DNA from 3 places in the Caballeronia sp. ATUFL_F1_KS39 genome. Region 2 is predicted to be linked to each of the others. Evidence: predicted binding sites of a transcription regulator. Region 2 holds the regulator's gene; each other region holds the start of a gene.
The links. The regulator LexA, encoded in region 2, represses DNA repair genes until DNA is damaged. The targets are predictions, from matches to a motif close to ACTGTATNNNNATACAGT.

Region 1 (9,827 bases), on a different contig from region 2:
AAAAAAGCACGCGCATCGCGGAGAGAGACGCGGCGTTCCATCTCGCCATCGCGGACGCGACGCACAACGTCGCGCTCACGCACGTCATGCACGGACTCAATGAACTGGTGCGCGAATCGATGCTCACGTCGCACCGTCTCGTCGATTACGACGACGAAGTCGAAGCGAACCTGATGACGCAGCATCGCGCGATCTTCGATGCGATCGTAGCGCGCGATCCGGCGCGGGCGCGGGAGTGCGCGGGCGCGCATCTCGATTACGTGCGCACGCTGTATCGCGATGTTCCCGCGAAGAAAAACCGCGCGGCCTGATCCAATCACATTACGAATCTGTAAGCCGCAAGAAAGTGATGATAGGACGTCGCCTACACGCATTTCGGACACGCACGGCTAACGCGGGCGGCGCATCCTCGCGATACTGAAACCGTCGAAAACAACATGCGAAGGAGGACAACATGCCTTATCTACTCGGATGGCTGCTCGGCGTGCCGGTCATCGTGCTGGTGATTCTGTATCTGATCTTTCATTGACCGCATGCGGGCACGAGATGCATCGAAGAGCCAAGGGCGTCGATACAATACGACGCCCTTTCTCTTTTCCGAAGGATGACGATGAACCGCTCCGTCCTCGCGCTCGCCGCATCGCTCGCACTTTTCTCCGGCGCCGGACTCGCGCACGCGGAGGAAATCGCGAGCGTCAACACCAACTTCCGCTTCACCGGATCGGACCGCGTGACCGTCGATGCGTACGACGATCCGCTCGTCCAGGGCGTCACCTGCTATGTGTCCCGCGCGCGCACGGGCGGCGTGAAAGGCACGCTGGGCATCGCCGAAGATCCGACCGAAGCGTCGATCGCGTGCCGCCAGGTCGGGCCGATCAAGATCGCCGAACCGCTCAAGCAGAAAACCGACGTGTTCTCGGCCGGCATGTCCTTCATCTTCAAGACGCTGCATGTGGTGCGCGTCGTCGATACGAAACGCAATACGCTCGTCTATCTGACTTACAGCGACCGCATCGCGACCGGCAGCCCGAAAAACAGCGTGACGGCGGTTCCGATGCCCGAGGGCACGACCATACCGGTGAAGTGACACGCAACTGTCCGGCCGGGCGCGAAGCAAAGTTGTAAACTGGGCGATTCCGCTTATCTCAGAATTGCTCGATCATGCACGCCGACCGTTTCCGCAATGCCGCACGCTACTGGCGCTCGCCGCTCGTGCCGGACGCGGACATGGTCACGGCCGAATACTACGATCACGAATTCTCGCCGCACTGGCATGACGCCTATACGGTGCCCGTGATCGAGGCCGGCGCGGAGTGCTTCGACTATCGCGGCGCGCATCACGTCGCCGAAGCCGGTTCGGTGCCGGTGATCAATCCCGGCGAAGTGCATACCGGCGCGCGGGCCGTCGATGCGGGCTGGCGCTATCGCGTGTTCTATCTGCCGGTGCCGTTCGTCGAAACTCTCGCGCGCGACCTGTCGGGGCGGCCGGAATCGTCGCCGTGGTTTCCGGATGAAATCATCCGCGATCCCGATCTCGCGCGGCGTTTGCAGATCGCGCATCGCCTGCTGGAAAACGGCGCCGACCCGCTCGCCGCGGAACTGGCGCTCGTCGATGCAGTGACGACGCTGCTCGGACGCCACGCGCTCGAACGTCCGCGCATCGCGCCGCTCGCCGCCGACGCGCACCGCGTCACGACGATGAAATCCCGCCTCGCCGAGGATCTCCTCGAACCCGTCACGCTCGCCGAACTCGCGCAGACGGTCGGTCTCTCGACCTTCCACGCGGCGCGCCTCTTCACGCGCGAAACCGGTCTTGCGCCGCATGCGTGGCGCAATCAGCTGCGGATCGTGCGCGCGCTGCCGGCGTTGCGCGCGGGCGCATCCGTGACGGATGTCGCGGCGGCGAGCGGTTTCACGGATCAGAGTCACTTCACGCGCCATTTCAAGCGCACGTTCGGCGTGCCGCCCGGCCGCTGGCGTTAGGCGGTCCGGCCTCGGGAAAGCGCAAGAACGTACAAGCATTCTCATCGACGTTTTGCGTATCCTCGCTTCCATAGGAGGAAATCTTGAAAGCAACACCTTTGCGCGAATTCGCCGCCGGCGCACGCGACACCATCCCGATGATGATCGGCGCCGCGCCCTTCGGCGTGATCTTCGGCACGCTCGTCACCGCAAGTCCGCTCACGCTCTGGCACGGCCAGTTGATGTCGCTCGTCGTGTTCGCGGGCTCGGCGCAGTTCATCGCGGTCGGCCTGATCGCGTCGCACGCGAGCTTCGCCGTCATTCTGGCGACGACGCTCGTCGTCAATCTGCGTCATGTGCTCTATTCCGCGACGCTCGCGCCGTATGTCGCGCATCTGCCGCGCCGCTGGCGCTGGGCGCTCGCGGGCATGCTCACCGACGAAGTTTTCGCCGTCGCCTACGCGCACTATCAGAAGCGCGCGCCGGACGAGATCGGGCCGCACTACTTCTTCGGCTCCGGCGTCGCGATGTATCTGAACTGGCAGTTGTGGACGCTCCTCGGCCTCCTGTTCGGCGCCGCGTTTCCCGGACTGAAATCGCTCGGGCTCGACTTCGCGATGGTCGCGACGTTCATCGCGATCATCGTGCCGCAGCTCGTCGCCGTGCGTTTCGTCGCGGCGGCGCTCGCATCGGGCGTGCTGTCGTTCGCGTGGCAAGGCTGGCCGTACAAGCTCGGCCTGCTCGCGGCGGTGTTCGTCGGCGTGGCCGTCGGCATGGTGCTCACGCTGATGGCAAACCGTCCGCAAGCGAAGGGCCACGCGAAACATCGTCTGAAGAACGCGAAGGAGCGCACGCAATGAACTACGTCACGCTGATCTTCGGCATGGCGGCCGTTACGTTTGCGATCCGCGCCGCCGTGTTCGTGCTGGGCGAACGCCTGCCCTTTCCGCCGATCGTCCGCACCGCGCTTTCGTTCGTGCCGGTGACGGTGCTCACCGCGATCATCGTGCCGATGACCGTCTCGCCGCACGGTAACGGCGCGGAAATCACCTGGCGCAATCCGCAGCTCGTGGCTGCGATCGTCGCGATCATCGTTTGCGCGTTCACGAAACGGCCGCTTTTGACGATTGCCGTGTCGCTCGCGGTGTTTTTCGCGTGGCAGTTCGCCGTGCTGCGCTAAACGTTTTCTCTCCATCAGCCGTTAAACGGCTTTCAAAGAGCATCGAAGAATCCTCAAGTTCCCGAAGCGCGCGCCGATAACAGAAACGAATGGACTCCGCCTGAGACGCGGCGCCGACAGCTTTTCCCGCCTTCGGAGATCGAAGGCGGAACCGGGAACCAACATGCGTCAAATCACCTTATCGTTACGCGACGAGACCATCGCTTCGCTGCAGCGCGATTTCGAAGCGTTCACGCGTCTGTCGCTGAAGCTGGATCCGCAATTCGTCACGCCTTCGTTCGAGGACTTCCTGCGCGCGAAGCTCCTGGACAACAACACGCCGCTCACCGAGCAGGCGGTGCAGCGCATGCTCACGCACGGCCAGTACGCGTGGGCGAAGCGCGCGCTCGACAAGGAGTTTCCGGATGTCGTCGAGATCCTGATCCGGCAGGCAGCCGAGCACGGCTTCGCGTTCGCGATCCGCGCGGACTGGACCGCCGAGGATCTCGTCAAGGCGTCGCGCGCGTGGGCGACGGCGATCGTCACCGAAGCGGACGGCGACGTATCGCAAGTCGACATGCTCGCCTCGCAGATCAAATCGGCGGCGGCGGATATTCGCGAAGTCGAGGAAAAGATGCAGACGCCCGCATGGCGTCTCGCCGATTCGCTACGTCAGCGCGTGTATGAAACCAAAATTTCGGTGGAGACGAGCATCGGTTCGACCGCGCGCGAGAAGCTCGGCGAACTGCGCTGCCTGCTGCGGCTCGGCATCTTCTATGGCTCGATCCAGAAGCAGGAAGCGCAGCAAGTGCTGGAATATCTGCGCTCGCTGCGGCCCGAGCTTTTCGTCGAAGAGCCTTACGACGGCTACACACGCTTCGCAGCATGGCTGCGCAGCATCTTCTCGCCGTCGCCGCGCGCGCCGCGTGCATCGCGCGCGCAGCGCTGAGATTCAGGTCAGTCCCACATTCCCTTTAGGCGCGCCGCGATATCGATCTTCGCTTTCGCGGCCGCAGCCAGCCCCGCCGCCGTCGGCGCAGCGGGCGCGATGACGGGCGGCCACGCGGCCGCTTCGAAGTTCTGCATCAGATGCGGCGGAATGAAACGCGTGCGCTGCGCCCATACGTGACGGTCGCCGAGATGCGTCTGGTTGTACACGTAGAAGCGCTGCGGCGTGATGATGTGCAGGTCTTCCTTCGCGCGCGTCATCGCGACGTATAACAGCCGCCGTTCCTCGTCGAGTTCTTCGTCGCTGCCCGTGCCGAGATCGGACGGAATGCAGCCGTCGACGCCGTTCAGCACGAACACGTTGCGCCATTCCTGGCCCTTCGCCGAATGGATCGTCGAGAGAATCAGATAGTCTTCGTCGAGCAGCGGCACGCCGGATTCGTCGCTGGTCGCGTCGGGCGGATCGAGCGTCAGTTCGGTGAGAAAGCGCTCGCGCGTGGGATACGTCGCCGCGATGCTTTCCATCTGCAACACGTCGCCGATGCGGATCGCCGCGTCCTCGTGATTGCGTTCCAGATGCGGCTCGTACCAACGCCGGATCATTTCGAACTCGGCGGGCCAGCCGGAGTCGCGGCCGCAGAGCTTCGCCATCAGGCCGACGAAACGCGGCCAGTCCTCCGACGCGCGCGCGGGCGCCTGAAACGCGGCGATCGCATTCGACGCCACCGCGTCCGGCGCGCTCACGCTGTCGAGCAGGCGCCCGGCGATCGCCGGTCCGACGCCCGGCAACAACTGCGCGACGCGAAAGCCCGCGACGCGATCGCGCGGATTCTCGGCCCAGCGCAACACCGCGAGCACGTCCTTGACATGAACGGAATCGAGAAACTTCAGTCCGCCGAACTTCACGAACGGAATGTTCCGGCGCGTCAATTCGATTTCGAGCGCCGCGCTGTGATGCGCGGCACGAAACAGCACCGCCTGCGCCTTGAGCTTCATGCCGCCTTCGCGCGCTTCGAGCACTTTTTCGACGACATAGCGCGCCTGATCGGCTTCATCGGCGACGGCAACGACGCGCGGCTTTTGCGCCGATGCCTTGTCGGTCCACAGATTCTTCGTGTAGCGCTCGGTCGCGAGGCCGATCACCGCGTTCGACGCTTCGAGAATCGGCAAGGTCGAACGATAGTTGCGGTCGAGCGTGACGGTCGCGGCGGGCGGATCGAAGTGGCCGGGAAAATCGAGGATGTTGCGCACCGTCGCGCCGCGAAACGAGTAGATGGATTGGGCATCGTCGCCGACGACGGTAAGGCCGCGCCCGTCCGGTTTCATCGCGAGAAGAATGGATGCCTGCAGACGGTTCGTGTCCTGGTATTCGTCGACGAGAAGGTGATCGAAGCGGCTCGCGAGATCGGCGGCAATCGACGGCTCCGCCGCGAGATGCGACCAGTAGAGCAGCAGATCGTCGTAATCGAGCACGCTTTGCGCCTGTTTCGCGCTGACGTACGCGGCGAAGAGGCGCTTCAGGTCCGCTTCCCACTCGCGGCACCACGGATACGACTGATCGAGCACGGTCGCCAGGGACGCGCCGGTGTTGACGACGCGCGAGTAGATCGCGAAGCACGTCGATTTGGCGGGAAAGCGCTTTTCCTTCGACGACAAACCGAGCTCGTGCCGCACGAGGTTCATGAGATCGGCCGAATCCTCGCGATCGTTGATGGTGAACGACGGCGCGAGCCCGACGAGATCGGCGTAATCGCGCAACAGCCGCGCGCCGACGCTATGGAACGTGCCCGACCACGACAAACCCTGCGCGATTGCGCTTCTCGTGCCGAGCGCGTTCATTGCGATGCGCGACACCCGCCGCGTCATTTCGAGCGCCGCGCGGCGCGAAAACGTGAGCAGCAGGATGCGATGCGGATCCGCGCCTTTCACCAGCAGATGCGCGACGCGATGCGCGAGCGTGTTGGTCTTGCCCGATCCCGCGCCCGCGATGACGAGCAGCGGCCCGCCCGCGCGCCCCGGTTCGTCGACGCCGAATTCGACGGCCTGACGCTGCGCCTCGTTGAGCTTCGCGAGATAGTCGGCGACCTGTTTCGTGGTGGATTCGTCGGCGGTGTCGGGGAGCGTGAGCACGGGAGAAAGGCGGCGGGAAATGAGTGACGCACACTGTATATCCATACAACCCGCACGCGCAAGCCTTTGGCTCGACAAGGGTTTTGGCCCCAAATGCAACGAGCCCGGCTCGCACGGAACCGGGCTCGCATCGCTGCAAAAGATTTGCGTCAGTCGGCCTTCTTCGCGTTCTTGAGCTTCGCTTCGGCGGCGGCTTCATTGGCGTCCGATTGCGCCTCGGTCTTTTTCTTGTCGGCCTTGGCTTGCGCGACGGCCGCCTTCTTGTCGGCCTTGCTCTGTTCCTTCGCGGCCTTTTGATCGGCGGCAGTCGGCGTATCCGACGTCGTCTGTGCGAACGATGCCGCGCTCGCGCTCGCGAACGTCCCCGCGATCAGCGCGGCCAGCAGTGCATGAGTTTTTCGATTCATGGTCTTCTCCCTTGTTCGATGCCGCGAGCCGCGCCAAACGCGAGCTCGCGGCGATTCCCGGTTCGCCCGCTTAATGCTGCAAGCCGGTGTCCTTCGGTGCGTTCGGCTCGGTCGCGTTCAATTCGGCCTTGGCGGCGTCCTTGTCCGCCTTGCGATTGATCTTCGCGTTCTTCACCTCTTCCTTGTACTGCGCCTTGGCCTGCTCGGTTTGCGCCTTCAATTCGGCCTTCGACGCCTTCTTCGACGCGCTGTATTCGGCGTTCGCCTTCGCATTGGCATTGCGGCGCTCGACGAGCGGATCGGTCGGCGCGGGCGCGACGAGGTTCTGCGGCGGCGGCGTCATCGGCTGTTGGGCTTGCATCGGCTGCACTTGCGCTTGCGTTTGCGTCTGCACCGGTGCGGACTGGGTCGCGGTTTGCGCATAAGCGCCCGAAGCGGCGAAAGTGGCGATGGCGGAGCCGATCAAAAGGATTCGTGCGCGAGTCATGAGCTAGTCCTCTTTTTAGTTGGCGTCGGCGGCGCTCTTACGACGGTGAAACGAGCGATCCGCGCGACTTTTGTCGATTGGAAAGATGACCGAAGCTGCATCGATCAAATGGTCGGACCGGCGGTCAATCGGGCAAGTTCGCGAAAATCAGTCACTGTTACCGACGGTTTCATCTGGCTACATTTGCCAACGAGCGCGCTTGCGTGGGGATTTCCGGTCCTCGCGATCCCTGAGCACGGCGCATGCCCGGCGTGGTTTATCATTGAGCCCTTCCCGCATTCCCGCCTTGCCCGCCTCATGCCGCCACTCCAATTCACCCTGACGGGCGACTTCATCGAACTCCACAATCTGCTCAAGCTGATGGGCCTCGCGGACAGCGGCGGCTCGGCGAAGGCACGCGTCGCAATGGGCGATGTCACCGTCGACGGCCAGGTGGAACTGCGCAAGACCTGCAAGATCCGCGCGGGTCAGCGAGTGAAGCTCGACGGCCAGACGATTTACGTGCGCGCGCCCGATTAAGCGCGCGGCGATTTGCGCGCACACGCCGCGCAATTGCGAAAATCCGGGCATAAGCAAACGCGTCATCGACATGCCGCACGCGACGCAATAAGCTGACGGTCTGTTCTTTCGTTCTGGTTTCAGCGTCGGTTCCCGTCAGCGCGTTTGCGCTTCGATCCTTGCCCCCTCGCGTTCCAGTCCGGCCGCACTCATTGCGGCCTTTTCGTTTCGATCCGATCAACATGCAACCGCCAGTCACGCGCGCCGCGCGCGCGCATCAAGGACCGCCGAGCCTCTCGCGTCACGCCGTCGACACGGCGCGTCTCGCCGCGCCGCTTGCCATCGCGCAGCTCTCGCAGATGGCGATGGGCGTCACCGACACCATCCTGCTCGGCTCGCTCGGCCCCGATGCCCTCGCCGCGGGCGGCCTCGGCGCGAATCTCTTTTTCGTCGTCGTGACGCTCCTGCAGGGCGTGCTGACGTCCGTTTCCGTGTCGGTGGCGCATGCGCGCGGCGCGAATGCCGATCATCGCGTGCCAGGCATCTACTGGACCGGGTTCGTGCTCTCCTTGCTGCTCGCCGTGCCCGCGTTCGTGCTGCTGAGCTACGCCGAACCGATCCTGCTCGCGTTCCACGAACCCGCGACGCTCGCGAAGAACGTCGGCGAATACTGCGCGGTGCTGCGCTGGGGGACGCCCGGCAGTCTGATCGGCGTCGGGATGATGCGCGCGTTTCTGCCCGCCATTGGCGCGGCGCGCAGGCTCTTGTGGATCTCCATCGGCGGCGTGTTCGTCAACGGCTTTCTCAACTACGGCCTGATCCACGGCGCGTACGGCCTGCCGCGCGAAGGCTTCCTCGGCTCGGCGGCGGCGACGACGATCACCGTATGGGGCATCGCGATCGCGCTCGTCGCGGTGCTGCATCTGCGGCCGCGCTACCGGCATTTCGTCGCGCGCGCGCGCCCGCGCCTGCCGCTGATGGGCGAACTGTTCAGCATCGGCTGGCCCGTCGCGATCACCTACGGGGTCGAATCGACGCTCTTTCTCGCCACCGGCATGATGGTCGGCCTGCTCGGCGAAGCGCCGCTCGCCGCGCATCAGATCGCACTCAACGTCGCGTCGGTCGCGTTCATGGTGCCGCTGGCGATCGGCCAGGCGGCGAACGTGCGCGTCGGCTACTGGGTCGGCGCGGGCGTGCCTGTCGCCGCGCGTCACGCGGGCTTCGTCGCGCTCGCGCTCGGCGTCGGCTTCATGATGTGCTCCGGGCTCGTGCTGATCGCCGTGCCGCGCGCGATCGTCGGGCTGTATCTGCATCTCGACGATCCCGCCAACGCGCATACCGTCGCGCTCGCGGCGTCGCTGCTCGGCGTCGCGGCGGTGTTCCAGATCGTCGACGGCATGCAGACGGTCGGCTCCGGCTGCCTGCGCGGCCTGAAGGACACGCGCATTCCGATGCTCGCCGCCGCGTTCGGCTACTGGGGCGTCGGCTTTCCGACCGGCTATGTGCTCGCGTTCCACTTCGAACTCGGCGCGAAGGGCCTGTGGTGGGGCCTCGCGGCCGGGCTCGCGAGCGTCGCCGTGCTGATGACGCTGCGCTTCCATCGCATCAGCCGGCGCTTCATCGAAACCGGCATCACGCCACGGCCGGACGACGCCGGCGCCGCGAGCGCCGCGCCGCACGGTCACGTCTGATAAGCACACGATCCGCGCGCCGATTTGCATAGCACGAATGCTTGGTTGGGCCGCGCGGCGCGCATTGCTACGATGAACCCGTCTCCTCCTTGAGACATCTGTGACAGGGGTTGTAGGCCCGCTCTAGCCAGCGGGCTTTTTTTCGTCCGTACGCCACCGCCCAGTGCAACGTTCGGCACTTTCCCGATTTCCCATAGAATAATTTCGAGATCCGGCGCGAGTACGCTCCTTGCTACTTTCGTGCTGAAGACCGAAAACGCGAAAACGTCGCCGAGCGCTTCACGAGCGGCGACCAGAACGGGGAATCGAAGTGTCGGAAAACCGGGGATTGCGGGAAATCGCGCGCCGCGACGCGCGCGCACGAACATTCGGCGCCGCCGTGCGCAACATCGCCGTCATCGTGACGATGACGACGCTCGTCGCCGCTTGCGAGACGCGCCCGCCCGCGACGGCGTTCGACCGGCCGGAGAGCCACGCGCTGGCATCGACGGAAACGACGCCCCTCGCGACCGCCCTCGCGCCGCTGCAAAAACGGCATCCGGACG
Region 2 (9,827 bases):
ACGTCCGAGCCGATCACCGATTCGATCAGCTCGCGCGGCCGTCCTTCGGCGATCTTGCGGCCCTCCTCGATCACGCACAGGCGATCGCAGAGACGCTCGGCTTCTTCCATGAAATGCGTCGTCAGCAGGATGGTCTTGCCGCGCGCAAGCAGCGAGCGCAGACGCTCCCAGATCAGATGCCGCGCTTGCGGATCGAGCCCGGTGGTCGGTTCGTCCATCACGAGCACATCGGGATCGTTGACGAGCGCGCGCGCGAGCGTGAGACGCCGCTTCATGCCGCCCGACAACTCGCCGACGCGCGCATCGGCCTTGCTCTCCAGCCGCGCGAACTCCAGGAGCGACGGTACGAGCGCATCCATGCGCGCGCCCGTCAGGCCGAAGTAGCGGCCGAACACCGTCAGATTTTCGCGGACAGTGAAATCGGGATCGAGATTGTCGAACTGCGGCACGACGCCCACGCGCTCGCGGGCGAATCGGGCGCGCGCGGGCACCGGCTCGCCGACGAGACGGATCGCGCCGCTATCGGGCGAAGTGATGCCGAGCAGCATCTTGAGCGTCGTCGTCTTGCCCGCGCCGTTCGGTCCGAGCAGTCCGAAGCATTCGCCGGGCCGCACATCGAACGACAGGCCGTCGACGACCGTGCGCTCGCCGTAGTGCTTCCTTACTTCGCTGAATTCGATGGCGGGTGCGCGGTTTCCATCGGCGTCGCGTGTAGCGCTTTGTTGCAAAGATTGATCAGTCATGCATCTGTGCGCAGGGAAAGCCGGATGAGGGAAACCCAGCGGGCTAGTGTAATCCATTGCACCAAGGCGGCGCTTGGCGTGCAACCGCATGCTGCGCGCGCGTGTCAAACCCGTGCGGGGCGCGTCGAACCGGTTCCGGCCGAAAGTGCCAGAGGCTTGTCCGTCGACGTTTTTGTGGTTCTGGCACGGTGCGAGCTAGCGTGTTCGCGCCGGTAAGCGTTTTCCAGCGTTGTCTCCCATGGGACGACGCACGATGATGAATCAACGCCGCGGGCAAGTCGCGCTCAACGGCACGTTGGCCAGGGAGGTCAAGATGGAGAGCTACCGAAAAATCCTGCTGTGCTACGACGGCTCCAGAGAAGGCCGCAAGGCACTGCGTCAGGGCGCCAATCTCGCGCTCGACCTGAATGCGGAGACGCATGTGCTCGCGGTGGTGGATATGCGCTCGAGCATCGCGCAGAGCGCCGGACTGCTAACCGACATGGCCTGCGGACGCTTCGAAGAGGCCGCGCGCGACATCCTGCAAGAGGGCGTCGAATGGCTGCGCGAGCGTGGCCTTCAGGCACAGGGACATTTCGCGTTCGGCCATCCGATCGACGAAATCGCGGCGCTCGCCGACAGCCTTCAGGTCGATCTCGTCGTCGTCGGGCATCGCTGCCGCAGCGGCCTCGCGCGCTGGTGGATGGGCGCGGGCAACACGCCGCTGCTGGATCGCGTGAAGTGCAGCATCCTGGTTGCCGTCTGTCAGGCCGGTGAATCGGCCGAAGCGGAAGACGAAGCGGCGTACGCGGCGAAGCCCGTCAAGGCCGAAGCCGGGGCGTGATGCGGTGCGAAGCGTGAACCGCGACGCTTGACGCGTCAACCGTTGAGATCGACCGCGACGAGCTTCCACGACACGAGCCCGTTGCGGTGGAAGATCGCGGAGTATCGCGCATCGCCGGCGCCGTGTTGATACGTGACGACGAACGTGTTCAGGCTTCGATAACCCGCCGTCGTCTGCGGTGGCTCTTTCGGCGGCTGCCGTGCGGTCGTGACGCCGGACGCGGGCCCATTCCCCGCATTCGCTGGTGCGCCGTCGCCAGCTTGCGGCGGACGCTCGCCCGGATCGCCGCGCGGCGGGATGCCGTTCAGAATCGCCGCGACGCCGTCCGGTGTGGCATACGAATCCACCAGCGGACCGACGAGCGCCGCGCCGATCATCGCACCGATGATCGCAAGCGGATTCCCGCTCTTTTGAATATCCACGCGACGCGTGAGCAGCGCCGCGATCTGGTCCTTGAGGCTCGCGCGCAACGCCGGAAAATCGACGTATTCGTTGACGGTTTGCGCATCGCGCGCATCGGCCGCGCGCTTCACGCGATCGAGTGCGATGTAAGGCGATGCGTAAACGAAACCGAGCGCCGCGACGATAACCAGGACGACGAGCGTAACGACAATAGAACGGGTAGTGCGGGACATGCTTGGGCCAAGCCTCTTGCAAAACGTGAATTACGGATTGACCGCGCGGGCGTCGGTTAAATCCCGTGAATTCACGTCGTGCGTGCGAAGGCGTTCCATTCAGGCGAGGATTCCGCCGGCCAGCCCGGCATTTTCCTCGGCGATGCAGCGGTCGATCATGCGCGAAACCTCGTCGATCTTGCCCACCAGAATCACGCGCGATTGCCCGCGATACACGCGCACTGGCGCGCGCTGCTCGGCCTCGGCGTGCACCGTGCTGTTGAGGGAAACGCGAGCGAAGGCCGGCTGACGGGACGGCAACGCGGGCATTTCGTTGAAGAGATCGGGCGTGGCTTCGGCGCGCGGCATGCCGCAGGCGATCAGCGTGCGCAGATGGCGCAGGCGGCCGAATTGACGGAAGGGCAGCAGACGGGCAAAACGTTCCATGATGACTCTCCAGACGATAGGACGCACCGCGGCGCACCGCGCGCGGTGGCCGTCATGCTTGTTGTGTTGTGAGACGCCTGAATCAGGTGTCGAAAGCGGTTGGTGAGGCTATCTTGCGATGTCAATGAGACATTTCGTGTCTCGGTGCGAAAGTAATGTGTTTCGACTTTCGTGCCTTGCCCGTTCGCGGGCCAACATCAGAACTCGCCGGAGCGGATCAGCCCGACGGCAATGCCTTCAAGCGCGAAATCGCCGCTGCCGGCGCGCACGAAGATGTTTTCATACTCGGGGTTTTCGGCGATCAGTTCGACGCCGTCCGCGCGCCGTTTCCAGCGCTTGACCGTGACGTCGTCGCCAAGACGCGCGACGACGATCTGTCCGTCTTTCGCTTCGTTGCGCTTTTGCACGGCGAGAAGATCGCCGTCGAGAATGCCTGCGTCGCGCATCGAGAGGCCGCGCACCTTCAACAGATAGTCCGGCTTGCTGGAGAAGAGCGCGGGGTCGCACGCATAGTGCTGCGAGATGTGCTCTTGCGCGAGGATAGGACTCCCCGCCGCGACCCGGCCGACGAGCGGCAGAGACAATTGCATGATGCTCTGATGCGGCAGCGTAAACTGATGCGGCAGCTCCTCGGACCGATCGATGCGAGATGCATCGCCGAGCAGCCGGATGCCGCGCGACGAACCCGCCGCCAGCTCGATGACGCCCTTGCGGGCCAGCGCCCTGAGGTGCTCCTCGGCGGAATTGGCCGAACTGAAGCCGAGCTCCGCCGCGATCTCGGCGCGCGTGGGCGGAAAGCCCGTGCGGTCGATCGCGCGCTGGATGAGTTCGAACACCTGCTGCTGCCGCGCGGTAAGTTTTGATGTTTTGGTCACTGGCTCGAGCCCCTGATGCACTGTATGAATGGACAGGTGACTGTATTTTTATACAGTATTTGGCGCTTTTCAAGCATTACTTTAAGTTCGCGGCCACGAAGCCTTCGCACCGTCGGATCGCGCCCGCCGGCGCTTGTTCCATCCAGGAATATCGTTCTTAGCAGTTTTGCGTATAAAAAAGTGAAGAACGATTATTTTCAATCATATAGAGGCCTCGTTAGACTGATTCCGTCAATTCGATAAGACGGAGAACGGGGAATGCAAAGCTTCAACACGGGATTGCGACGGCTTCTTGCTGCGGCGACGCTTGGCGCGGCGGGTTTGATCATGACGGCGCCGGCGCAGGCGGATACGTCGTTTCTGAACGTTTCCTACGACCCGACCCGCGAGCTGTATCAGGACTTCAATCAGGCTTTCGCGAAAAAGTGGAAGGCGGAGACGGGCGAGACCGTAACCTTCAAGCAGTCGCATGGCGGGTCGGGCGGCCAGGCGCGCGCGGTCATCGACGGACTGCAGGCGGACGTCGTTACGCTCGCGCTCGCTTATGACATCGACGCGCTCGCGGGCAAGGGACTCGTCGGCGCGGACTGGCAGAAGCGCCTGCCGGACAACGCATCGCCGTACACGTCGACGATCGTGTTTCTCGTGCGCAAGGGCAATCCGAAGCACATCAAGGACTGGGACGATCTGACGAAGCCGGGCGTGTCGATCGTCACGCCGAATCCGAAGACATCGGGCGGCGCGCGCTGGAACTACCTCGCGGCGTGGGCGTACGCGCAGCACAAGCCGGGCGGCAACGAGCAGACCGCCAAGGAGTTCGTGACGAAGCTCTACAAGAACGCCGGCGTGCTGGATTCCGGCGCGCGCGGCGCGACGACGAGCTTCGTGCAGCGCGGTCAGGGCGACGTGCTCATCGCGTGGGAAAACGAGGCGTTCCTGTCGCTGAAGGAATTCGGTCCGGACAAGTTCGAGATCGTCGTGCCGTCGGTGAGCATTCTGGCGGAGCCGCCGGTCGCGGTGGTCGACAAGGTCGTCGACAAACACGGCACGCGCAAGCTCGCCGAAGCGTATCTCAAGTATCTGTATAGCGACGAAGGGCAGCAGATCGCCGCGCGCAATTTCTATCGGCCGCGTTCGGACAAGGTGCCCGCCGATCTGACGAAGCAGTTTCCGAAGCTGAAGCTCTATACCATCGACGACACCTTCGGCGGCTGGACCAAGGCGCAGAAGACGCATTTCGCGGATGGCGGCGTGTTCGATTCGATCTATCAGCCGCAATAAGCGTCAACCGGCGACGCGGCGCGTTCAAGACGCCGCGCGCCCGAAGCAGCAACGCGCGCCCACCCCGCGCGCAAAAAGGATGATTCAAGGATGACGACTCTCACATTCAGGAAACCGAGCGCGCTACCCGGTTTCGGCCTGACACTCGGCATCACGGTGGCTTATCTGAGCCTCGTGGTGCTGATTCCGCTTGCCGCCACCTTCGCTAAGACGGCGACGCTCGACTGGGCGCAGTTCGTGCGCGCGGTGACGTCGCCGCGCGTGCTCGCATCGTATCGGCTGACGTTCGGCGCGGCGCTCGGCGGCGCGCTCATCAACGCGGTGTTCGGTTTTCTCGTCGCGTGGGTGCTCGTGCGCTACACGTTCCCGTTCAAGCGCATCGTCGATGCGATGGTCGATCTGCCGTTCGCGCTGCCGACGTCGGTCGCCGGCATTTCGCTCGCCGCGGTCTACGCGGGCAATGGCTGGATCGGGCAATATCTCGCGCCGCTCGGCATCAAGGTCGCGTTCACGCCGCTCGGCGTGCTCGTCGCGCTGACGTTCATCGGCCTGCCGTTCGTCGTGCGTACCGTGCAGCCCGTGCTCGAAGACTTCGAGCGCGAGCAGGAAGAAGCCGCCGCGTGCCTCGGCGCGACGCGCTGGCTCACGTTCCGGCGCGTCGTGCTGCCGTCGCTCTTTCCGGCGCTGCTGACGGGCTTCGCACTCGCGTTCGCGCGCGCCTTGGGCGAATACGGCTCGGTGATTTTCATCGCGGGCAACGTGCCGATGAAGTCGGAGATCACGTCGCTGCTCATCATCACGAAGCTCGAACAGTACGACTATGCCGGCGCGACCGCGCTCGCCGTCGTGATGCTGTGCGTGTCGTTCCTGATGCTTCTGTTGATCAACACGCTGCAATGGTGGCTGCAGCGCCGCACGAGCAAGACGGGCGCGGCGCCGGTCAACGTCTCCCTGGCAGCGGGAGAAACGGCATGAGCGAGGTGCTTCCATTGCAGACGACGACACAGCGCGACGCGCACGGCCTCAATCCCGTCACCGAGCCGCGCGCCGTGCGATGGCTCCTGACCGGTATCGCACTCGCGTTTCTCGCGTTCTTTCTCGTCGTGCCGCTCGTCGCGGTGTTCGTGCAGGCGTTCGCCAAGGGCATCGACTATTACTTCGAGTCGCTGAAGGATCCCGACGCGTGGTCCGCGATCAAGCTCACGCTGATCACCGCCGCGATCGCCGTGCCGCTGAATGTCGTCTTCGGACTGGCGGCGTCGTGGGCGATCGCGAAGTTCGAGTTTCGCGGCAAGGCGCTCCTGACGACGCTCATCGACTTGCCGTTCTCGGTGTCGCCGGTCATCTCGGGTCTCGTCTATGTGCTGATGTTCGGCGCGCAAGGATGGTTCGGCCCGTGGCTCGCCGCGCACGACGTGCAGATCATCTTCGCGGTGCCCGGCATCGTGCTCGCGACGATCTTCGTCACGTTTCCGTTCGTCGCGCGCGAACTCATTCCGCTGATGCAGGCGCAAGGCAACGACGAAGAGGAAGCGGCGCACGTGCTCGGCGCATCGGGATGGCAGATCTTCCGGCGCGTGACGCTGCCCAACGTGAAGTGGGGCCTGCTCTACGGCGTGATTCTCTGCAACGCGCGCGCGATGGGCGAGTTCGGCGCGGTGTCGGTGGTGTCCGGGCACATCCGCGGGCAGACGGACACGATGCCGCTGCACGTCGAAATTCTCTACAACGAATACAACTTCTCGGCTGCGTTCGCGGTGGCGTCGCTGCTGGCGCTGCTCGCGCTCGTGACGCTCGCGCTGAAACTTCTCGCGGAGCGCCGCATGACGCAAGCATTGACCGCCGCAAAAGCCACCGCACAGAATTGAGAGGCCGATAAACATCATGAGCATCATCGTTCGCAATCTGCAAAAACGCTTCGGCGATTTCACCGCGCTCGACAACGTGTCGCTCGACTTTCCGGCGGGCGAACTGGTCGCGCTGCTCGGGCCTTCGGGCTGCGGCAAGACCACGCTCTTGCGCGTGATCGCGGGCCTCGAATTCGCCGATGCGGGACAGGTCGTGCTGCACGGCGAAGACGTCGCGGCGGTCGGCGCGCGCGAGCGTCAGGTCGGCTTCGTGTTCCAGCATTACGCGCTGTTCCGGCACATGACCGTGTTCGAGAACGTCGCGTTCGGCTTGCGCGTGAAGCCGCGCCGCGAGCGTCCGAGCGAAGCGAAAATTCGCGAGAAAGTGCATGAGCTGCTGAAGCTCGTGCAACTCGACTGGCTCGCGGAGCGTTTTCCGTCGGAACTGTCAGGCGGACAGCGGCAGCGTATTGCGCTGGCGCGGGCGCTTGCCGTCGAGCCGAAAGTGCTGCTGCTCGACGAGCCGTTCGGCGCGCTCGACGCCAAAGTGCGCAAGGAACTGCGCAGCTGGCTGCGCCGGCTGCACGACGATCTGCATATCTCGACGCTCTTCGTCACGCACGACCAGGAAGAGGCGCTCGAAGTGGCGGATCGCATCGTCGTAATGAATCATGGCCGCGTGGAGCAGGTGGGCAGTCCGCAAGACGTGTACGATCATCCGCAGACGTCCTTCGTCTACGAGTTTCTCGGCGCCGCGAACCGGCTGCAGGGCGAAGTGAACGCGAACGGCTTCATCGCCGATGGCGCCGCGAGCCCGATCGCGGCTCAGGCGCATTTCAGCGGGCGGGCGCTCGCGTACGTGCGTCCGCATGATCTCGCGCTGTATCCCGCCGACGGCACGCATCGCGACGGCATCGTGGTGGGCGTGCGGCGCGTCGTGACGCTGGGCGGCTCGGTGCGCGTCGAGCTCGAAGGCAACGCGGGCGGCGTGATCGAGGCAGAACTGGATCGCGAGGCGTGGCGCGCGCTCAGGCTCGATATCGGCGATGGCGTGACCGCCGTTCCACGCGCGTTGCGAGTGTTTCCCGCGCAGTGACATCATAAAAATCAAAGAGGCTGACATGAACTTCCAGCAGTTGCGCTTCGTGCGCGAGGCCGTGCGTCAGAACATGAATCTGACGGAGGTCGCCAACGTCCTTTACACGTCGCAGTCGGGCGTGTCGAAGCAGATCAAGGATCTCGAGGACGAACTCGGCGTCGATATCTTCATCCGCCGCGGCAAGCGTCTGACGGGACTGACCGAGCCGGGCAAGGAAGTGCATCAGCTGATCGAGCGCATGCTGCTCGATGCCGAGAATCTGCGGCGCGTCGCGCGCCAGTTCGCGGATCAGGACAACGGCCATCTCGTCGTCGCGACGACGCACACGCAGGCGCGTTACGCGTTGCCGAAGGTCATCCGCCAGTTCACCGAGGTGTTTCCGAAGGTGCATCTCGCGCTGCGTCAGGGCAGCCCGCAGCAGATCGCGCAGATGATCATCAACGGCGAAGCGGATATCGGCATCTCGACCGAAGCGCTCGACCGTTATCCGGACATCGTCACGTTTGCCTGCTATTCGTGGCATCACACGGTCGTTGTGCCGAAGGATCATCCGCTCGTCGGGCGCGAGAACATCACGCTCGAGCAGATCGCCGAATATCCGATCGTCACGTACGACAACGATTTCACCGGGCGTTCGCACGTCGATCAGGCGTTCGCGAGCGCGGGCGCGATGCCCGATATCGTGCTGACCGCAATCGATGCCGACGTCATCAAGACGTATGTCGAACTGGGCATGGGTATCGGCATCGTCGCGGCGATGGCGTATGACGCGAAGCGCGACACCGAGCTCGTCGCGCTCGATACGCAGCATCTGTTCGAGGCGAGCACGACGCGTGTCGGCTTGCGAAAGGGCGCGTTCTTGCGCGCGTATGCGTATCGGCTGATCGAAATGTTCGCGCCGCAACTCGATGAAGCGCAGATCGCCGCGCAGCTTCGCGAAGCCGCTTAGAGTCGTGCCGGCTGTTTTACAATCGCCGGCATGAATACTTCCTCGCTTCCTCGTGTCGCCGTGCTTGCCACGGGCGGCACGATTGCCGGTCAGGCCGGCGATTCCTCCAAGACCGCGGGCTACAAGGCGGGCGTCGTCGGCGTCGACAAGCTGCTCGACGCCGTGCCCGCGCTCGGCTCGGTTGCGCGAATCCACGCGGAACAGATCGCGAGCATCGACAGCAAGGACATGAGCGCCGCGCTGTGGACGCAACTCGCGCGGCGTATCGATGAGCTGCTTGCGCAGGACGATATCGATGGCGTCGTCGTCACGCACGGCACCGATACGCTCGAAGAAACCGCGTATCTGCTGCATCTCACGGTGAAGAGCGCGAAGCCCGTCGTGCTGACGGCGGCGATGCGCCCATCGACCGCGCTTTCCGCCGATGGCCCGTTGAATTTGCTCAATGCGGTGACGGTCGCGGCGTCGAACGATGCGGCGGGCAAGGGCGTGCTCGTCGCTTTCAACAATCAGATTCACAGCGCGCGCGATGTCACCAAGACGAGCACTTATGCCGTCGATGCGTTTCGCTCGCCTGAGACCGGTGTGCTCGGGTTCGTGCAGGACGGACGCGTCGAGTTTCAGCGCACGGTCGTGCGGGCGCATACCGTCGCGAGCGAGTTCGCTGTCGCCGATCGATGGCCGATGGTCGAGATCGTCGCGAGCTACGCGGATGTGTCTCGTGTGACGGTCGATGCGCTTGTTGCTGCGGGCGTGAGGGGTATCGTCGTCGCGGGCACGGGCAACGGCTCGATGCATGCGGTGCTCACGCAGGCGCTCGCTGATGCGGTGAAGCAGGGCGTTGCCGTGGTGCGCGCTTCGCGCGTGGGTTCGGGACATGTGATGCGCAACGGCGCCGCTAACGATGATGCGCTCGGGACGGTCAGCGCGGGGACGCTGAATCCTTATAAGGCGCGGGTGCTGCTTATGCTTGCAGTGGCTTCGAATGTGCAGGACGTGCAGCGCGTTTTTGATGTTTATTGAGGTGTTTGGGGTGTTGGGCGGGCGGGCCGCCGGTTGGTCGGGCGGTCGGTCGTGGAATCCTGTATTCGTGTCGGTCTATTAGCGTTGCCCCTGTGCGGGGCGGCACCTACTTTCTTTGCTGCTGCA
Region 3 (9,827 bases), on a different contig from region 2:
GAGAAACTTGAGAAACGGAATGTCGAGCAGAAAGACCGCGAAAGCGATGAGCACGACGCGCAGGATGATTGCGCCGAGCGTGCCGAACACGATGCCGCGCGTGCGCTGCCGATCCGGCAGATTGCGGCAGGCGAGCGCGATCACGACGGCGTTGTCGCCGCCGAGCAGAATGTCGATCACGATGATCTGAACGACCGCGCCCCAATGGAGCGTCGAAAAGAATTCAAGCATGAGGCTGAAAAATGAAAAAAGCGAGGAAGCAGCGCTCCCTCGCTTTTCAATGGCTTTTACGAAAGGAATCAGTAAGAGTACCAAACCCCCGCGTAATTTGCCTGCTTCGATCAGAGAACCGACTTCAGCAGACGTGCCATCTCCGACGGATTCTTCGTGACCTTGATGCCGCACGCGTCCATGATTTCGAGCTTGGCGTCAGCCGTGTCCGCACCGCCCGAGATCAGCGCGCCTGCGTGGCCCATGCGCTTGCCCGGAGGCGCCGTCACGCCCGCGATGAAGCCGACGACCGGCTTCTTCATGTTGTCCTTGATCCAGTAAGCGGCGTTCGCTTCGTCCGGACCGCCGATCTCGCCGATCATGATGACGGCGTCCGTTTCCGGATCGTCGTTGAACATCTTCATCACGTCGATGTGCTTCAGACCGTTGATCGGATCGCCGCCGATACCGACCGCCGACGACTGGCCGAGGCCCAGCGCCGTCAACTGGCCGACCGCTTCATACGTCAGCGTGCCCGAACGCGACACGACGCCGATGCGGCCCTTCTTGTGGATGTGACCCGGCATGATGCCGATCTTCAGCTCGTCCGGCGTGATCGTGCCGGGGCAGTTCGGTCCGAGCAGCAGCGTCTTGCGATTTTCGCGGCGCATGCGGTCCTTGATTTCGAGCATGTCGCGAACCGGAATGCCTTCCGTGATGCAGATCGCGAGATCGAGGTCGGCCTCGACGGCTTCCCAGATCGCGGCGGCAGCGCCCGCGGGCGGCACGTAGATGACCGAAACGGTCGCGCCGGTTTCGGCCTTCGCTTCCTTCACGGACGCGTAGATGGGAATGCCTTCGAAGTCTTCGCCGGCCTTCTTCGGGTTCACGCCCGCGACGTACGCTTCGCGGCCGTTCGCGTATTCGCGGCAGGCGCGCGTGTGGAACTGGCCGGTCTTGCCGGTGATGCCCTGCGTGATGACCTTCGTGTCTTTGTTGATCAGAATCGACATGTAGTGACCTCTGTTCGTTTGGCGTCGCCATGCAAAAAGCCAGGCGCCGCCATTCGTATCTGGTGGAACGCTCTCTTAAGGCAACAAGCGAACGCGCTTACTTGCCTTCGGCCGCCGCGACGACCTTCTGCGCGGCTTCTTCCATGCTGTCCGCCGAGATGATCGGCAGGCCCGAGTCGGCCAGCATCTTCTTGCCGAGGTCTTCGTTCGTGCCCTTCATGCGCACGACGAGCGGCACCTTCAGGTCCACGGCCTTCGACGCAGCGATCACGCCTTCGGCGATCACGTCGCAACGCATGATGCCGCCGAAGATGTTCACGAGGATCGCCTTCAGGTTCGGGTTCTTCAGCATCAGCTTGAACGCTTCGGTCACTTTCTCGGTCGTCGCACCGCCGCCGACGTCGAGGAAGTTCGCCGGCTCGCCGCCGAACAGCTTGATGGTGTCCATCGTGGCCATCGCGAGGCCTGCGCCGTTCACGAGACAGCCGATGTTGCCGTCGAGCGAGATGTATGCGAGGTCGAACTTCGACGCTTCGACTTCAGCCGGATCTTCTTCGTCCAGATCGCGGTACGCGACGATTTCCGGATGACGGAACAGCGCGTTCGAATCGAAGTTGAACTTGGCGTCGAGCGCGATGACCTTGCCTTCGCCGGTCACGATCAGCGGGTTGATTTCCGCGAGCGATGCGTCGGTTTCGAAGAACGCCTTGTACAGGCCTTGCAGGATCGCGCGCGCTTGCGGGATCGATGCATCGGGAATGCCGATCTTGCGTGCGAGATCATCGGCGTCCGCGTCTTGCAGACCGGTCGACGGCTCGACGGCGAACTTGTGCAGCAGTTCCGGCGTCTTTTCCGCGACTTCTTCGATGTCCATGCCGCCTTCGCTCGACGCCATCACGACGATCTTCTGCGAAACGCGGTCGAGCACGAGGCCGACGTACAGTTCCTTCTTGATGTCCGCGCCTTCTTCGATCAGCAGGCGATTGACCTTCTGGCCTTCGGGGCCGGTCTGGTGCGTGACGAGCTGCATGCCGAGGATCTGGTTCGCGTATTCGCGGACCTGTTCGATCGACTTCGCGACCTTCACGCCGCCGCCCTTACCGCGGCCGCCGGCGTGAATCTGCGCCTTGACGACCCAAACCGGGCCGCCCAGCTCTTCCGCGGCCTTGACCGCATCATCCACCGAGAACACGGGTTTGCCGCGCGGGACCGCGACGCCGAATTTCCGCAGGATTTCCTTACCCTGGTACTCGTGAATCTTCATGCGTGATTCCTTCAGTCTGAGAGTTGGAGTGAACTTCTGTTTGCTTGAACCGCTGATTCTTTTCTTGTTTGAATTCCGTGCGTGAGCGCGAGCGCTGCTTGCGCGCTACGAGGCGGACTTTGTCTCCGGCCTGTCTTGCACCGTTGTTCCGGATCTGGATGGTTCGCCGGGCGCGTGGCCGAACCAGCGCGGGTAGTGTTCCCTCACCGCGGGTCCGTCGAAGCGCAGCGCGTGGCATCGGCCGAGCTGAAACGGCGGCTCGTCGCGCTGCGCGTTGGCGTCGGCTTGCTTGAATGGATTGCCGTCCTCGATCTTCCAGACGTCGCCCGCGAATGCCTGAATGGCTGCGGTCGGCAAGACCCCGCACAACTCGGTGAGATGCGTGCAGCCGGCAGTGCCGCGCAGCAGCGTGTTGGCTTCGCGGCGAAAATTCTGGAGGAGATTGAGCCCGATGAGCTTGCGATAGACCGCATTGGACTCGGCGCACAAACCGCCATACGGCGCCCAGTCGGACGACGCTTCGACGTCGACGATGCTGAGTGTGCGATCGATGGTGATGCGCAGCCAGAGTTCATGGATCGGCAGGCCGTGCGGCCGGACGCCCGTCGCGAGCTGGAAGTCGCGCGGCTTCTCATCGGTTAGACAGGCTTCGATATCCCACAGGCCGTCGTCGCGTTCGAACGCTTCCACTCGAATCGCGCGGCTATGACGCAATTGTCGGGGAGCGGGAGGCGAGAGAGGCATGCTGGAGTGAGCCGGTACGGGGAAAACCGTGGAATTTTAGCATATCGGGTATTTCGAGCCGGGCATGTGCCTGACGAATGGAACGCGCGTGCGGATCAAGCCGAACGGGCGCTCAGTCGTCGACGATTTCCTCGCTCCAATCTTCGTCACCGCCCTTCAATATCTTGCCGATCGTACCGCTCGAAAAACCGCGCGCAGCCAGAAAGCGCGCCTGCTTGGCGCGCTCGGCGGGCGTCTCCGGCGGCACGCCGTATTTCTTTTCCCACACCGCCCTGGCGCGCGCGGTTTCGGACTGTGCGAGCTTGTCGGCGGTTTCGCTGATGAGCGTTTCGCCGACGGCATGCCGCTTCAGCTCGCTGATGATCCTGCTGCCGCCCATGCGCGACGCCCGCCGATGCACGACGCTCTCGACGAAGCGCTCGTTCGACAGCCAGCCATCGCGCTCGAGACTGTCCAACAGGGATTCGAGCGGAGCGGCTTCTTCGACGTACGGACGCAGCTTGCGCGACAACTCCGCGCGGCTGTACTCGCGACGCGACAGGAACGCGAGCGCGCGGCCCTTCAACGAGCGTTGCGGACGTTTGGGATTGTTGACTTCGTTTGCCGATGTCTTGCGGGTGCGCTGGCTGGAGCGGCTATAAACCGTTTCGCCGGAAACGGCTGGCGATGGCTCGGAAGGCACGCATTGTTCGAAGGGCTCGAATGGATCGGCGTCTTCGAATGGGTCCGGCGGGTTAGCGGACGGCGGGCTGCGATGGGCGGGGGGCGCCTTCGGCTGCGCTGTCGCCTGCTTCAGTAAGGCGCGAGCTTGTTCCAGGCGGGCCGCGCGATCATTCGCGTCTACGCTGCTTTCATCCCTTTTAACAGGCTCGAAAACGCGACGCGCCGACGCGAATGACTTCGCGCCGGCGCGTTCCTTGTTGCTGCGCCTGAAGCCGCCTGACTTCGACGATGCACCGCGCCGCTCGCTGCTTCGCTCGTAGCGATCGACGGAATCGGAATCGTCGCCGGTTCCGTTATCCGCCGGGTCTGCCTTGGATCCGAGCCGGCGCGTCTGCATCTTCCTTCAGGCTCGATGCTTACTCGTCGTCGGCCGCTGCGGCGCTTGCGACGACAGCTTCGCCCAATGCAGCGACGCCCAGCGATTCGCGGATCTTGTTCTCGATCTCGCGCGCGATGTCCGGATTTTCGCGCAGGAATTCCCGCGCGTTGTCCTTGCCCTGACCGATGCGATCGCCGTTGTAGCTGTACCAGGCGCCCGCCTTGTCGACCAGCTTCGCCTGCACGCCCAGATCGATGATTTCACCCTGACGCGAAATGCCTTCGCCATAAAGAATGTCGAAGATGGCTTCGCGGAACGGCGGCGAGACCTTGTTCTTCACAACCTTCACGCGCGTCTCGTTGCCGATGACTTCGTCGTTCTTCTTGATCGAACCGATACGGCGGATATCCAGACGCACCGACGAGTAGAACTTGAGCGCGTTGCCGCCCGTGGTGGTTTCCGGGTTGCCGAACATCACGCCGATCTTCATGCGGATCTGGTTGATGAAGATGACGAGGCAGTTCGTGCGCTTGATCGTGCCGGTGAGCTTGCGCAGCGCCTGCGACATCAGACGCGCTTGCAGACCCGGCAGCGAGTCGCCCATTTCGCCTTCGATTTCCGCCTTCGGCACGAGCGCCGCGACCGAGTCGATCACGATCATGTCGATGGAGCCGGAGCGCACCAGCGCGTCCGCGATTTCGAGCGCCTGCTCGCCCGTGTCCGGCTGCGAGATCAGCAGTTCGGGCACGTTCACGCCGAGCTTGCCGGCGTACTGCACGTCGAGCGCGTGTTCCGCGTCGATGAACGCCGCCGTGCCGCCGAGCTTCTGCATCTCCGCGATCACCTGCAGCGTGAGCGTGGTTTTACCCGACGACTCCGGACCGTAGATTTCCACGACACGACCGCGCGGCAAGCCGCCGACGCCGAGCGCGATGTCCAGCCCGAGCGAACCGGTGGAAACCACTTGAATGTCTTCGACCGCCTCACCTGCGCCGAGCCGCATGATCGACCCTTTGCCGAATTGCTTTTCGATCTGCGAGAGCGCGGCGGCCAGGGCCTTGCTCTTCTCCGCAGTCATGCCAGCCGGGCCTTTCTTGCTTTCTTCCATGAATCGTCCTTTGCTATGATGAACGGCGTCTGAGGCAGTGTTCACGGGGTTTTTCGCCGCTCGATCGAGCATACGAAACCGCCCTTCCCACTCACGCAGACACTGTATAAAAAAACAGTAGTTTTTGCAAGCCTGTCGCGGCGTGGCGCAGCTTTTTTTCCACGTCGCCCAAGCACGCAAGAACCACGAACACCTGGAGACCGCCGCGCCGGGCGACACACGGTGCCGGCAATGCCGATGCGCTTCATCGCGCATGCATGGCGTACAAAGGCGCACACGACGATGCGAATCCTCATTGCCGAAGACGACAGCATACTCGCGGACGGGCTCGTCCGATCACTCCGCCAATCGGGATACGCCGTCGACCATGTGAAGCACGGCGTCGAAGCGGACACCGCCCTTTCCCTGCAAACTTTCGACCTGCTGATCCTCGATCTCGGCCTGCCGCTGATGCCCGGTCTCGAGGTGCTGCGCCGCCTGCGCGCGCGCAATTCGCAGATGCCCGTGCTGATCCTCACCGCCGCCGATTCCGTCGACGAGCGCGTGAAAGGTCTCGATCTCGGCGCGGACGATTACATGGCGAAGCCCTTCGCGCTCAACGAACTCGAAGCGCGCGTCCGTGCGCTCACGCGCCGCGGCGCGGGCGGCGGTCCGACCGTCGTCCGGCACGGCTCGCTCGCCTTCGATCAGATCGGGCGCATTGCGACGATCGGCGATCAGGTCATCGATCTGTCCGCGCGCGAACTCGGCGTGCTCGAAGTGCTGCTGCAGCGAACCGGCCGGCTCGTATCGAAGGAGCAGCTCGTCAATCACCTGTGCGAGTGGGGCGAGGAAGTCAGCAATAACGCGATCGAGGTCTACGTGCATCGGCTGCGGAAGAAGATCGAGCCGAGCGGCGCGAAGATCATCACGGTACGCGGTCTCGGTTACACGCTGGAGAAAGCGGCCGCCACGACGAACGGCGCGGGCGGGCCGCACGCCGGCGAGTCCGCCAGCCATCACTATAAGTAGGCCGCATGGCGTCGCCCGTTTCCCACGAAACTCAGCGAAACGCACAAGCGAACGACGACTCCGACGCGCTGCGCGACGCGCGCTACGCGAATCCGTTCGCGCCGCCCGACGAGCTCGAGCCCGACGCCGAAACGCATCCACGCTCGCTCTTCGGCGAGATTCTCGACTGGATGCTGGCGCCGCTGCTGCTGCTCTGGCCGATGAGCATCGCGGTTACGTATCTGGTCGCGAAATCGATCGCGAACGGGCCGTTCGACCGCGCGCTCGAAGCCGACGCCTACGTGCTCGCGCGCCAGATTCAGCCGGTAAACGGCGTCGCGGAACTCCGTCTGCCCGACGCGACGCGCGATTTCCTGCGCGCCGATAACGTCGACAGCGTGTTTTTCCAGGTGCTCGGCACGCGCGGCGAACTCGTCGGCGGCGATCGCGACATGCCCTTGCCGCACGACGACGATCGTCCGCAGCCGGGCATCGTCGAGTTTCGCGACGATGTGCTGCGCGGCAACGATATCCGCGTCGCATACACGACGGTCGATCTGCCCGGCCTCGCGCCCGGGCGCGATCCGCACAGCGCGCAGCCGGTGCTCGTGCAGGTTGCGGAGACCCTCGACAAGCGCAGCCAGCTCGCCAACGACATCATCAAGGGCGTGATCCTGCCGCAGTTCGTGATCCTGCCGCTCGCGATCATCCTCGTATGGTTCGGGCTTTCGCGCGGGCTCGCGCCGCTGCACGCGCTGCAGTCGAACATCCGCGCGCGCCGCCCCGACGATCTCTCGCCGCTGCAGGCCGGCAGCGCGCCGCCGGAGATCGCGCCGCTCGTCGCGTCGTTCAACGACCTGCTCACGCGCCTCGAACAGAACATGGAGTTCCAGAAGCGCTTCATCGCCGATGCCGCGCATCAGATGAAAACGCCGCTCGCGGGCCTGCGCATGCAGGCGGAACTCGCGATGCGCCAGGACGTCTCGACGGAAGTGCAGCGCTCGCTAGAACAGATCGCGATGAGTTCCGAGCATGCCGCGCGTCTCGTCACGCAATTGCTCGCGCTCGCGCGCGCCGAGAATCGCGCGACGGGGCAGATATTCACGCGCATCGTCCTGACCGATCTCGCGCGGCTCGCGGTGCGCGACTGGGTTCAGGCGGCACTCGCGAAACGCATGGATCTCGGTTATGAGGAGCCGCCGTTTGCGGTCGAAGTGGAAGGCAATGTCGTGATGCTGCGCGAGATGCTGTCGAACCTGATCGACAACGCGATCCGCTACACGCCGGCGGGCGGGCGCATCACCGTACGCGTGCGGACCGACGACGACGATCTCGATCTCGTGCATCTGGAAGTGGAAGACACGGGACTCGGCATTCCGGCGGCGGAACGCGAGCGCGTGGTCGAGCGCTTCTATCGCATTCTCGGGCGCGACGGCGACGGCAGCGGACTCGGTCTTGCCATCGTCAAGGAGATCGCGGCGATGCACGGCGGCGCGCTCGCCATCGAGGATCACGTGTATCAGGACAGCCCGCGACTCGCCGGAACGCTTGTCCGCGTCAGTCTTCAGCGGGTTTTTCCTGCCCGGGACAAACCCTGAGCGCGAGCGCGGCAGATTCGCATTTCGCGCGCACGAAGCACGAGCATAGACGAATTTAGACGGTCGTTCGCATCACATATGCGCGGCTTCGGCGCAAATCGTCGTTTCGGACGTCACTCGCGTCCGGACACGCCGCGTCAGAACGCCGTAAGTTTTCGTTCCAATAATCCTTTGCACCGGGAGCCGCCTTATCGCGGACCGATGTAATCGAAAATCAGAACAGGAGACGATGCATGGCTACGGTCGAAGGGCGCGTGTCACACGCACCGATGACGGCGGAGGAGAAGAAGGTCATCTTCGCTTCGTCGCTCGGCACGGTGTTCGAATGGTATGACTTCTATCTGGCGGGCTCGCTCGCCGTCTATATCAGCAAGACCTTCTTCTCGGGCGTCAATCCGACGGCCGGCTTCATCTTCACCTTGCTGGGCTTCGCGGCGGGCTTCGCGGTGCGTCCGTTCGGCGCGATCGTGTTCGGGCGGCTCGGCGACATGGTCGGGCGCAAATACACGTTCCTCGTGACGATCGTCATCATGGGTCTGTCGACGTTCCTGATCGGCTTCCTGCCGGGATACGCGACCATAGGCATCGCGGCGCCGATCATCTTCATCGCAATGCGGTTGTTGCAAGGCCTCGCGCTCGGCGGCGAATACGGCGGCGCGGCGACGTATGTCGCGGAACATGCGCCGTCGAACAAGCGCGGCGCGTGGACGGCGTGGATCCAGACCACGGCGACGCTCGGCCTCTTCATCTCGCTGATCGTGATTCTCGCGGTCCGCACGATCATGGGCGAAGAGCAGTTCGGCGCTTGGGGCTGGCGCATTCCGTTCCTCGTATCGATCCTGCTGCTCGCGATCTCGGTGTGGATTCGGATGAAACTGCATGAGTCGCCGGTGTTCGAGCGCATCAAGGCGGAAGGCAAGACCTCGAAGGCGCCGCTCAAGGAAGCGTTCGGCGAGTGGAAGAACCTGAAGATCGTGCTGCTCGCGCTCTTCGGTCTGACGGCGGGACAGGCGGTCGTGTGGTACACGGGCCAGTTCTACTCGCTCTTCTTCCTCACGCAGACGCTCAAGGTCGATGGCACCAGCGCGAACATCATGGTCGCGGTGGCGCTGCTGATCGGTACGCCATTCTTCGTGTTCTTCGGGTCGCTGTCGGATCGCATCGGCCGCAAGCCGATCATCATGGCGGGCTGCCTGATTGCCGCGCTCTCCTTCTTCCCGCTCTTCAAGGCGCTCGCGCACTACACGAATCCGACGCTCGAAGCCGCGACGCAGAAGTCGCCGATCGTCGTCATCGCCGATCCGGGCGAGTGCTCGTTCCAGTTCAACCCGGTGGGCACGGCGAAGTTCACGAGCTCGTGCGATATCGCGAAGAGCGCGCTGTCGAAGGCCGGTCTCAACTATGAGAACGTGGCGGCGCCGGCGGGCACGCAGGCGCAGATCAAGGTCGGCGAAACGGTGGTGAACACGTACGACGGCAAGGCCGCCGACGCGAAGACGCAAGGCGCGGCGTTCGACAAGACGCTCGCCGGCACGCTGAAGAGCGCGGGTTATCCGGCAAAGGCCGATCCGGCGCTGATCAACTGGCCGATGGCGATCGTGGTGCTGACGATCCTCGTGATCTTCGTGACGATGGTCTACGGCCCGATCGCGGCGATGCTGGTCGAGATGTTCCCGGCGCGCATCCGCTATACGTCGATGTCGCTGCCGTATCACATCGGCAATGGCTGGTTCGGCGGCTTCCTGCCGGCGACCGCGTTCGCGATCGTCGCCGCGAAGGGCGATATCTACTCGGGCTTGTGGTATCCGATCGTGATCGCGTTGATCACCTTCGTGATCGGCATGCTGTTCGTGAAGGA

Region 1: the regulator LexA is predicted to act here: its motif matches at 6,232-6,249, upstream of NCR93_RS09940 (ATP-dependent helicase).
Region 3: the regulator LexA is predicted to act here: its motif matches at 5,483-5,500, upstream of recA (recombinase RecA).

Annotation. Positions count from the first base shown of each region.
Region 1 covers NZ_JALQDZ010000016.1:86,117-95,943, forward strand. Annotated here, with positions in the region: gene NCR93_RS09910 (FadR/GntR family transcriptional regulator) at 1-311, shown strand, start outside; gene NCR93_RS09915 (CreA family protein) at 611-1,087, shown strand; gene NCR93_RS09920 (helix-turn-helix transcriptional regulator) at 1,162-1,983, shown strand; gene NCR93_RS09925 (AzlC family ABC transporter permease) at 2,121-2,822, shown strand; gene NCR93_RS09930 (AzlD domain-containing protein) at 2,819-3,142, shown strand; gene NCR93_RS09935 (DUF4088 family protein) at 3,306-4,070, shown strand; gene NCR93_RS09940 (ATP-dependent helicase) at 4,079-6,199, opposite strand; gene NCR93_RS09945 (hypothetical protein) at 6,349-6,606, opposite strand; gene NCR93_RS09950 (hypothetical protein) at 6,677-7,093, opposite strand; gene NCR93_RS09955 (RNA-binding S4 domain-containing protein) at 7,391-7,612, shown strand; gene NCR93_RS09960 (MATE family efflux transporter) at 7,834-9,282, shown strand; gene NCR93_RS09965 (phospholipase D family protein) at 9,689-9,827, shown strand, end outside.
Region 2 covers NZ_JALQDZ010000005.1:370,334-380,160, forward strand. Annotated here, with positions in the region: gene nodI (nodulation factor ABC transporter ATP-binding protein NodI) at 1-743, opposite strand, end outside; gene NCR93_RS06505 (universal stress protein) at 1,057-1,566, shown strand; gene NCR93_RS06510 (DUF2939 domain-containing protein) at 1,602-2,201, opposite strand; gene NCR93_RS06515 (hypothetical protein) at 2,301-2,627, opposite strand; gene lexA (transcriptional repressor LexA) at 2,825-3,502, opposite strand; gene NCR93_RS06525 (sulfate ABC transporter substrate-binding protein) at 3,761-4,783, shown strand; gene cysT (sulfate ABC transporter permease subunit CysT) at 4,874-5,758, shown strand; gene cysW (sulfate ABC transporter permease subunit CysW) at 5,755-6,651, shown strand; gene NCR93_RS06540 (sulfate/molybdate ABC transporter ATP-binding protein) at 6,668-7,726, shown strand; gene NCR93_RS06545 (CysB family HTH-type transcriptional regulator) at 7,752-8,678, shown strand; gene NCR93_RS06550 (asparaginase) at 8,700-9,701, shown strand.
Region 3 covers NZ_JALQDZ010000002.1:116,406-126,232, reverse strand. Annotated here, with positions in the region: gene NCR93_RS02655 (TerC family protein) at 1-231, opposite strand, end outside; gene sucD (succinate--CoA ligase subunit alpha) at 342-1,223, opposite strand; gene sucC (ADP-forming succinate--CoA ligase subunit beta) at 1,321-2,487, opposite strand; gene NCR93_RS02640 (DUF2889 domain-containing protein) at 2,593-3,231, opposite strand; gene recX (recombination regulator RecX) at 3,344-3,913, opposite strand; gene recA (recombinase RecA) at 4,311-5,381, opposite strand; gene NCR93_RS02625 (response regulator transcription factor) at 5,664-6,392, shown strand; gene NCR93_RS02620 (sensor histidine kinase) at 6,398-7,969, shown strand; gene NCR93_RS02615 (MFS transporter) at 8,203-9,827, shown strand, end outside.